Linked DNA regions of Halioglobus japonicus. The protein of the gene in region 1 interacts with the protein of each later gene in a pairwise test. Links are inferred from orthologs where the notes say so. Each region holds a gene or a part of one and is shown on either strand. Other genes may lie near its edges.

The links. Proteins that work in one complex are often made in the same cells at the same time.
Region 2: the proteins of uvrD (region 1) and lpdA interact in binary tests that used the Escherichia coli proteins (3 or more experiments, as listed by UniProt). The link is inferred for Halioglobus japonicus from one-to-one orthologs.

What each region holds. Positions count from the first base shown.
Region 1 is NZ_CP019450.1:659,446-663,319, forward strand. What follows is about bases 643-3,642. They hold uvrD (DNA helicase II), read left to right. Parts: upstream 643-1,065; coding sequence 1,066-3,219; downstream 3,220-3,642. Other genes in these bases: BST95_RS03140 (SIS domain-containing protein), read right to left, coding at 643-1,067; BST95_RS03150 (TRAP transporter substrate-binding protein), read left to right, coding at 3,273-3,642. Outside these bases: BST95_RS03135 (SPOR domain-containing protein), read right to left, coding at 1-51; more of BST95_RS03140, read right to left, coding at 117-642; more of BST95_RS03150, read left to right, coding at 3,643-3,874. UniProt on the Escherichia coli protein: A helicase with DNA-dependent ATPase activity. Unwinds DNA duplexes with 3'-5' polarity. Translocates on single-stranded DNA with 3'-5' polarity. Initiates unwinding more efficiently from a nicked substrate than double-stranded DNA.
Region 2 is NZ_CP019450.1:2,507,996-2,511,767, forward strand. Bases 442-3,339 are described here. They hold lpdA (dihydrolipoyl dehydrogenase), read left to right. Parts: upstream 442-1,119; coding sequence 1,120-2,559; downstream 2,560-3,339. Other genes in these bases: odhB (2-oxoglutarate dehydrogenase complex dihydrolipoyllysine-residue succinyltransferase), read left to right, coding at 442-1,058; sucC (ADP-forming succinate--CoA ligase subunit beta), read left to right, coding at 2,689-3,339. In the rest of the region: more of odhB, read left to right, coding at 1-441; more of sucC, read left to right, coding at 3,340-3,772. UniProt on the Escherichia coli protein: Lipoamide dehydrogenase is a component of the glycine cleavage system as well as of the alpha-ketoacid dehydrogenase complexes.

The sequences.
Region 1 (3,874 bases):
GCCGACGTCGAGATCCAGTTGTTCTTCCTGGCGATCCTTATCGTTATTCATGTTCAGCTCACCCCATCCCCTTTGTCGGGATAGTACCAGACCTCTACCGCCAATGCTGCCAAAACTCAGCTGCGCAAGTCCTGCAGGCCCCGACTTAATCGACCGAGATGGCGACTGACGACGGCGCCCTTGGACTTGGACACGCCCGCCGCGAGAATATCGATGACCGTGAGATGCGCGATACGCGATGGCAGTGGTGTATAGCGGGCGCCGGCCTGGTCCTGGACGTCGATGGGGATGGCGATACTGCAGCGTTCTATCACCGGCGTACCGCCGGGCGCGAGGCCGATGGTGACAGCGCCTGATTCGCTGACGCGATCGAGCGCCTCCAGCAGCGCGGTGCTGCGACCTGACTGGGATATTGCCACCACGACATCGCGCGGGGTCAGGGACATGGCCACCATGGCCTGAATGTGCGGGTCTGAATGGGCGGCGCTGGGTATCTGCAGACGAAAAAACTTGTGCTGGGCATCAATGGCAACCGGAGCGGATGCGCCAAAGCCGTAAAACTCTGCCCTATTGGCGTTGGCAAGTGCCTCGACAGCGGCTTCAATCGCATCCAGGTCGAGTGAGTCGCGCACCTGGGTAAGGGTTTCCAGTGTGGCGTCAAACACCTTGTAGGTATAGTCGCGCGCGGTATCCCGCTCGTTGAGCGAGAACGGTTCGGAAGAGGTTGGCATTGCATTGCGGGCCAGTGCCAATTTGAAGTTGCCAAAGCCCTCGCAGCCAATGGCGCGGCAGAAGCGCACAACGGTGGGCTCACTGACACCGGCGGCTGCAGCCAGGTCCACAACGCGCATGTGCATGACCTGGTCAGGCTGGGCGAGTACCAGCTCCGCCACCTTTCGTTCCGAGCGGCGCAGGCTGTGCAGGCGAGATTCAATCTCGGGAAGTATGGGTCTGTCGGTGGCCGCCATGGCGAGAAATTCCTGTGCAGTGCCGCGTGAGTATAGCGCCCGTGGCGGATGGAAAAAATGTGAACCGCAGACCTTGGCTGTCGGGTAGAATGCGGGCATGGATGTATCAGATATTCTCTCCCCCCTTAACGAAGCCCAGCGAGAAGCCGTCGCTGCCGACAGCGGTAACCTGTTGGTGCTGGCCGGTGCCGGCAGTGGCAAAACCCGGGTGCTCGTGCACCGCATTGCGTGGCTGATTCGCGCCGAAGGGCTGTCGCCCTGGTCGATTCTCGCCGTGACCTTTACCAATAAAGCGGCGCGTGAAATGCGCTCGCGTATCGAGGAAATGCTCCAGGTGCCGTCCCATGGCATGTGGGTGGGTACTTTCCACGGTCTCGCCCACCGCCTGTTGAAAGCGCATTGGAAAGAGGCGGGGCTTCCGCAGAATTTTCAGATTCTCGACAGCGATGACCAGCTGCGCCTGGTGAAGCGCGTTTGCCGCGAACTCGAACTGGACGAGGGCCGCTGGCCGCCCAAGCAGGCCATGTGGTACATCAACTCGCAAAAGGATGAGGGGCTGCGGTCGCGGCATATCGATGTGCCCCATAGCGACCTGTTTGGCCAGACTATGTTGCAGGTATACCGCGCCTATGAGGAAGCCTGTGAGCGCGGCGGCATGGTGGACTTTGCCGAGCTGCTATTGCGCGCTCATGAGCTCTGGCTCAAAGCGCCGGAAGTCCTGGCGCACTACCAGGGACGCTTCAAGCAAATTCTGGTGGACGAGTTTCAGGACACCAATACGATTCAGTACGCATGGCTGCGGGTGCTGGCGGGGAAGCATATTCCGGTCATAGCCGTCGGCGATGACGACCAGTCTATCTACGGTTGGCGCGGCGCCAAGATCGAGAATATCCAGCGCTTTGCGGATGACTTCGAAGGCACGCGCACGGTGCGCCTGGAGCAGAACTACCGTTCCACTCAGACCATATTGCAGGCTGCCAATGGGGTGATTGGCTTTAACTTTGGCAGGCTGGGTAAAGAGCTATGGACTGCGGGTGAGTCCGGTGATCCCATTACGCTCTACGCTGGTTTCAATGAACACGACGAAGCCCGCTTCATCGTCGAACAGGCCCAGGACTGGATTGACGGTGGCCAGAACCGGTCGTCAGTGGCCGTGCTGTATCGCTCCAATGCCCAGTCCCGGGTGTTGGAAGAGGGATTGATCAGGGCTGGCTTGCCCTATCGCATTTACGGCGGCCAGCGGTTCTATGAGCGGCTCGAGATTCGCAACGCACTGGCATACCTGCGCCTGATCCAGAGTCGCGGCGACGACGCTGCTATCGAGCGTGTCATCAATACACCGCCGCGTGGCATTGGTTCGAAAACGCTCGAGGTGGTTCGCGAGGTCGCTCGCAGCCGTACCGTTTCCCTGTGGCAGGCCATTGCCGCAGCGATTGAGGAGAAACTGCTGCCCGCCCGGGCGCTGGGTGCTCTCGAGGGCTTTGCGGTGTTGATCAATGAACTCGACACGGGCACGGATGAGCTATCCCTCGAAGAGCTGGTCGAGCATGTGATTCACGCCTCTGGACTCATTGAATTTCACCAGAAAGAAAAAGGTGAGAAGGGGCAGGCGCGTATCGAAAACCTCGAGGAACTGGTCAGCGCTGCCAAGCAGTTCGTGGCAGAAGAGGGCGACGATGCGTCGCCATTGCAGCAGTTTCTGGATAACGCCGCGCTGGATGCCGGCGATGCCCAGGCGGATGAGCACGAGGACAGTGTGCAATTGATGACCCTGCACTCCGCCAAGGGGCTTGAATTCCCCCTGGTGTTTCTCGCCGGCATGGAGGAAAACCTGTTTCCCCACCGTATGTCTGCCGAGGAGCCCGGGCGCATGGAGGAAGAGCGTCGTCTCTGCTATGTGGGTATTACCCGCGCCATGGAAAAGCTGGTGCTGACTTATGCCGAGTCGCGACGCCTGCACGGCAGCGAAACTTTTAACGCACCATCGCGCTTTGTGCGTGAGATCCCCGCGGAGTTGCTGCAGGAAGTGCGGCTCAATACCACCGTGGCTCGGCCAGTGAGTACGCTTTCCCAGGCAGAGGTGCCAGACACGGGCCTGAGCCTCGGCCAGCGTGTTTACCACCAGATTTTTGGTGAGGGCACCGTGTTAAACTTTGAAGGCCGAGGCAACACCGCCCGGGTTGAAGTCAACTTCGACACCGAGGGCAGCAAGTGGCTGGTATTGCAGTACGCGAACCTGCAGCTGGTCTGACCCAGGCGCCCCATCGTTCGATTGAATAACAACAATATTGAGGAAACCAAGGCATGGCCACTGGCGATATGGAAAAGCGCTTAAGCCCCCTGATTATTCTGGTACTGGTCGCCGCGTTGGTGGCTGTTATTGCCCTATGGGCAACGGATACGTCACGCAATAGCGGCCCGGTTTACGCCGGAGGTGGTGTCAGCAATGCCGAGGTGATCGAGTGGAAACTGGTCACCACCTGGCCGAAGAACTTTCCCGGCCTTGGTTCTGCCGCCGTTAACCTCAGCCGCAACGTCGAAGCGATGAGCGGTGGGCGCCTCAAGATTCACGTTTATGGCGCAGGAGAGATTGTGCCGGCCCTGGGGGTGTTTGATGCCGTGAGCCAGGGGGTGGCCGATGCCGGCCACGGCGCCGCATACTACTGGAAGGGCAAGGTGCCCTCATCGGTATTCTTTACCGCCGTGCCGTTTGGCCTTAACGCCCAGGAAACCTATGGCTGGCTGCACTACGGCGGCGGCCTCGAATTGTGGCGCGAAGCCTATGCGCCTTTTAACCTGGTCCCGTTTGCCGGGGGTAGCACAGGTGTGCAGATGGCCGGCTGGTTTAACAAAGAGCTGAACACCGCGGATGACCTGCGCGGCCTGAAAATGCGTATTCCCGGCCT
Region 2 (3,772 bases), 1.8 Mb from region 1 along the record:
ACGCTCAGGAAGGCGATACCATCGAGTCTGAGCAATTGCTGGCGAGCCTGGAGCAGGGTGCTGCCGCGTCCGCGCCTGCGGCCGCCGCGAGCGACGCACCTGCCGAAGCTGCCACGCCGGCGGAAGCTGTCGAAGACCTCGCTGCGCTGCTGGGCCCGGCTGCGAGGCAGCTGGTTGAAGAGCACAAGCTCGATATCTCCCGCATAACTGGTACCGGCAAGAACGGCCGTATTACCAAAGAAGATATTCTGATGTACATAAAAAGTGGCGATGCCGCTGCTGCCAGTGCGCCTGCCCCGGCCGCTGCTCCTGCGCCTGCCGCAGTACCCGCCACGCCTGTTGCGCCCACTGGCGAGCGGATCGAGAAGCGCGTGCCGATGACCCGCATGCGCGCCAAGATTGCCGAGCGCCTGCTCAATGCCACTCAAGAAACCGCCATGCTGACCACCTTTAACGAGGTGAACATGGCGCCGATGATGGCTCTGCGCAGTAAGTACAAAGAGCAGTTCGAAAAGACCCATAACGGTACGCGCCTTGGCTTTATGGGCATGTTTGTGAAGGCCGCCTGTGAGGCGCTGAAGCGATACCCCGAGGTCAATGCGTCGATTGACGGTAACGACATTGTTTATCACGGCTACCAGGATATCGGTGTAGCGGTATCCACCGAGGGTGGCCTGGTGGTACCGGTGCTGCGAGACGCTGACTTTATGAGCGTGGCTGACGTGGAAGCAGCGGTCAAGGATCTTGGACTGCGCGCACGCGACAACAAGCTGACGATTGAAGATATGACCGGTGGCACCTTCACCGTGACTAACGGTGGCGTGTTCGGCTCATTGATGTCGACGCCTATTCTCAATCCGCCGCAGACCGGCATTCTGGGTATGCACAAGATCCAGGAGCGCCCCATGGCAGTTAATGGCGAAGTGGTGATTCTGCCCATGATGTATCTGGCACTGTCTTACGATCATCGTCTGATCGACGGCAAGACAGCGGTACAGTTCCTGGTGGCGATCAAGGATTTGATTGAAGATCCTGCGCGTATCCTGCTGCAACTGTAATTCTAATGTTTAAATGGCCCCGCTGCGGCGGGCCTGACCTGGACTTGATACGAGAAAACAAATGTCTGAGAAATTCGATGTAGTGGTAATTGGCGCTGGCCCCGCAGGCTATGTGGCTGCAATCAAGGCGGCGCAACTGGGGATGTCCACCGCCTGTGTCGAGCAGTGGCTCGATGACAAAGGCAAGATCAAGCTGGGCGGAACCTGCCTGAACGTCGGCTGTATCCCCTCCAAGGCACTGCTGGACTCCAGCCACAAGTTCCACGAAGCAAAAGCTGACTTTGGCCTGCACGGCATTTCCGTGGGTGAAACGGCGATCGACGTGCCCGCCATGCTGGCGCGTAAGGAAAAGATCGTCGGCCAGCTGACCGGCGGTGTGGCCGGCCTGTTTAAGCACAATGGCGTTACCACCCTGCAGGGCACCGGCAAGCTGCTCGCCGGTACCAAGGTTGAGGTGACGGACAAGGACGGTAACGTCCAGGTCGTAGAAGCGAGCAATGTGATCATCGCGGCCGGTTCACTGCCCATCAACATCCCCTCTGCGCCGGTGGACGGTGACGTCATCGTAGATTCTACCGGTGCTCTGGAATTCTCCGAAGTACCCAAGCGCCTCGGTGTCATCGGCGCCGGTGTGATCGGCCTGGAGCTGGGCTCGGTCTGGGGCCGTCTCGGCGCCGAGGTTGTGGTGCTGGAAGCGCTGGACGATTTCCTGCCCATGATGGACCAGCAGATTTCCAAGGAAACGGCCAAGATTTTCAAGAAGCAGGGCCTGGATATCCGCCTGGGTGCGCGAGTGACCGGCACCGAGGTCAAGGGCAAAGAAGTGGTCGTGTCATACAGCACTGCCGATGGTGAGCACAGCGAAACATTCGACAAGCTTATTGTCGCAGTCGGTCGTCGCCCGCGTTCAGAAGAGCTGTTCAGCTCCGATTCCGGCATTACACTCGATGAGCGTGGCTTTATTTTCGTCAACGACTTCTGTGAGACAGAAGCCCCCAACGTCTACGCGGTAGGCGATGTCGTGCGCGGCCCGATGCTGGCGCACAAGGGATCGGAAGAGGGCATCATGGTCGCCGAGCGTATTCACGGCAAGCCAGCCCAGATGAACTACGATTGCATTCCGTCGGTGATTTACACCCACCCTGAGGTTGCTGCCGTCGGTAAGACCGAGCAGGAACTCAAGGCCGAAGGTGTACCTTACAAGGCGGGCACTTTCCCGTTCGTGGCCAATGGTCGCGCACTGGCCTCCAACGACTCCGATGGTCTGGTCAAGCTCCTGGCCCACGAAGAGACCGACCGCATCCTGGGTTGCCATATTGTCGGCCCTTCAGCGGCTGATCTGGTCCAGCAGGTGGTCATCGCCATGGAATTCGGCTCCAGCGCAGAAGATCTGGCGCTGACGGTGTTTGGTCACCCGACCCTGTCAGAGGCGGTACACGAAGCTGCACTGGCTGTGGATGGTGGGGCGATTCATATCGCCAACAGGAAGAAACGCAAGTAGAATTCGCCCGCGCACGTAACAATAAGACCAATCGCCGGCGTGCACAGGTAAACAGGGGGCTTGATGGGGAAACTCATTGGGCCCGTTAATTAAGCAGCAATAGCTATTTAGAGAAAAGCAGGACAGCACATGAATCTTCATGAGTATCAGGGCAAGCAACTGTTTGCCGAATACGGACTGCCGGTATCCAAGGGGTACGCAGTAGACTCCCCTGAGGATGCGGCAGAAGCGGCGGATCTGATTGGCGGTGATATGTGGGTGGTTAAAGCCCAGGTACACGCAGGTGGTCGCGGCAAGGCCGGCGGCGTAAAGTTGGTCAAGTCCAAGGATGAGATCAGGGAATTCGCCTCCAACTGGCTCGGCAAAAACCTGGTGACCTACCAGACTGACGAAAATGGTCAGCCGGTAAGCAAGATCCTGGTGGAATCCTGCACTGACATTGCCGAAGAACTGTACCTCGGTGCAGTGGTGGATCGCTCCACACGTCGTATCGTGTTCATGGCGTCTACCGAAGGCGGTGTTGAAATCGAGAAGGTAGCCGAGGAAACTCCCGAGAAAATCCTCAAGGCGACCATCGATCCTCTCGCGGGTCCGCAGCCCTACCAGGGCCGTGACCTGGCGTTCAAGCTCGGCCTGACCGGTGTTCAGATCAAGCAGTTCGTTAAAATCTTCATGGGCCTGGCCCAGATGTTCATCGACAAGGACCTGGCGCTGATCGAGATCAACCCGCTGGTGATCACCGATGAAGGCAGCCTGCACTGCCTGGACGCCAAGATCGGCGTCGACAGCAATGCCCTGTACCGTCAGGCGGATCTGCGTGAAATGCACGATCCCTCACAGGAAGACGAGCGCGAAGCGCACGCTGCCCAGTGGGAACTGAACTATGTGGCCCTGGACGGCAACATCGGCTGCATGGTCAACGGTGCTGGTCTGGCCATGGGCACCATGGACATCGTTGCACTGCACGGTGGTTTCCCGGCCAACTTCCTGGACGTGGGTGGCGGCGCTACCAAGGAACGTGTTTCCGAGGCGTTCAAGATCATTCTGTCTGACGACAACGTAAAAGCGGTACTGATCAACATCTTCGGCGGTATCGTACGCTGTGACCTGATCGCAGAAGGCGTGATCGGCGCGGTCGAAGAAGTGGGCGTGGAAGTGCCCGTCGTTGTGCGTCTGGAAGGCAACAACGCCGAACTGGGCAAGAAAGTACTGG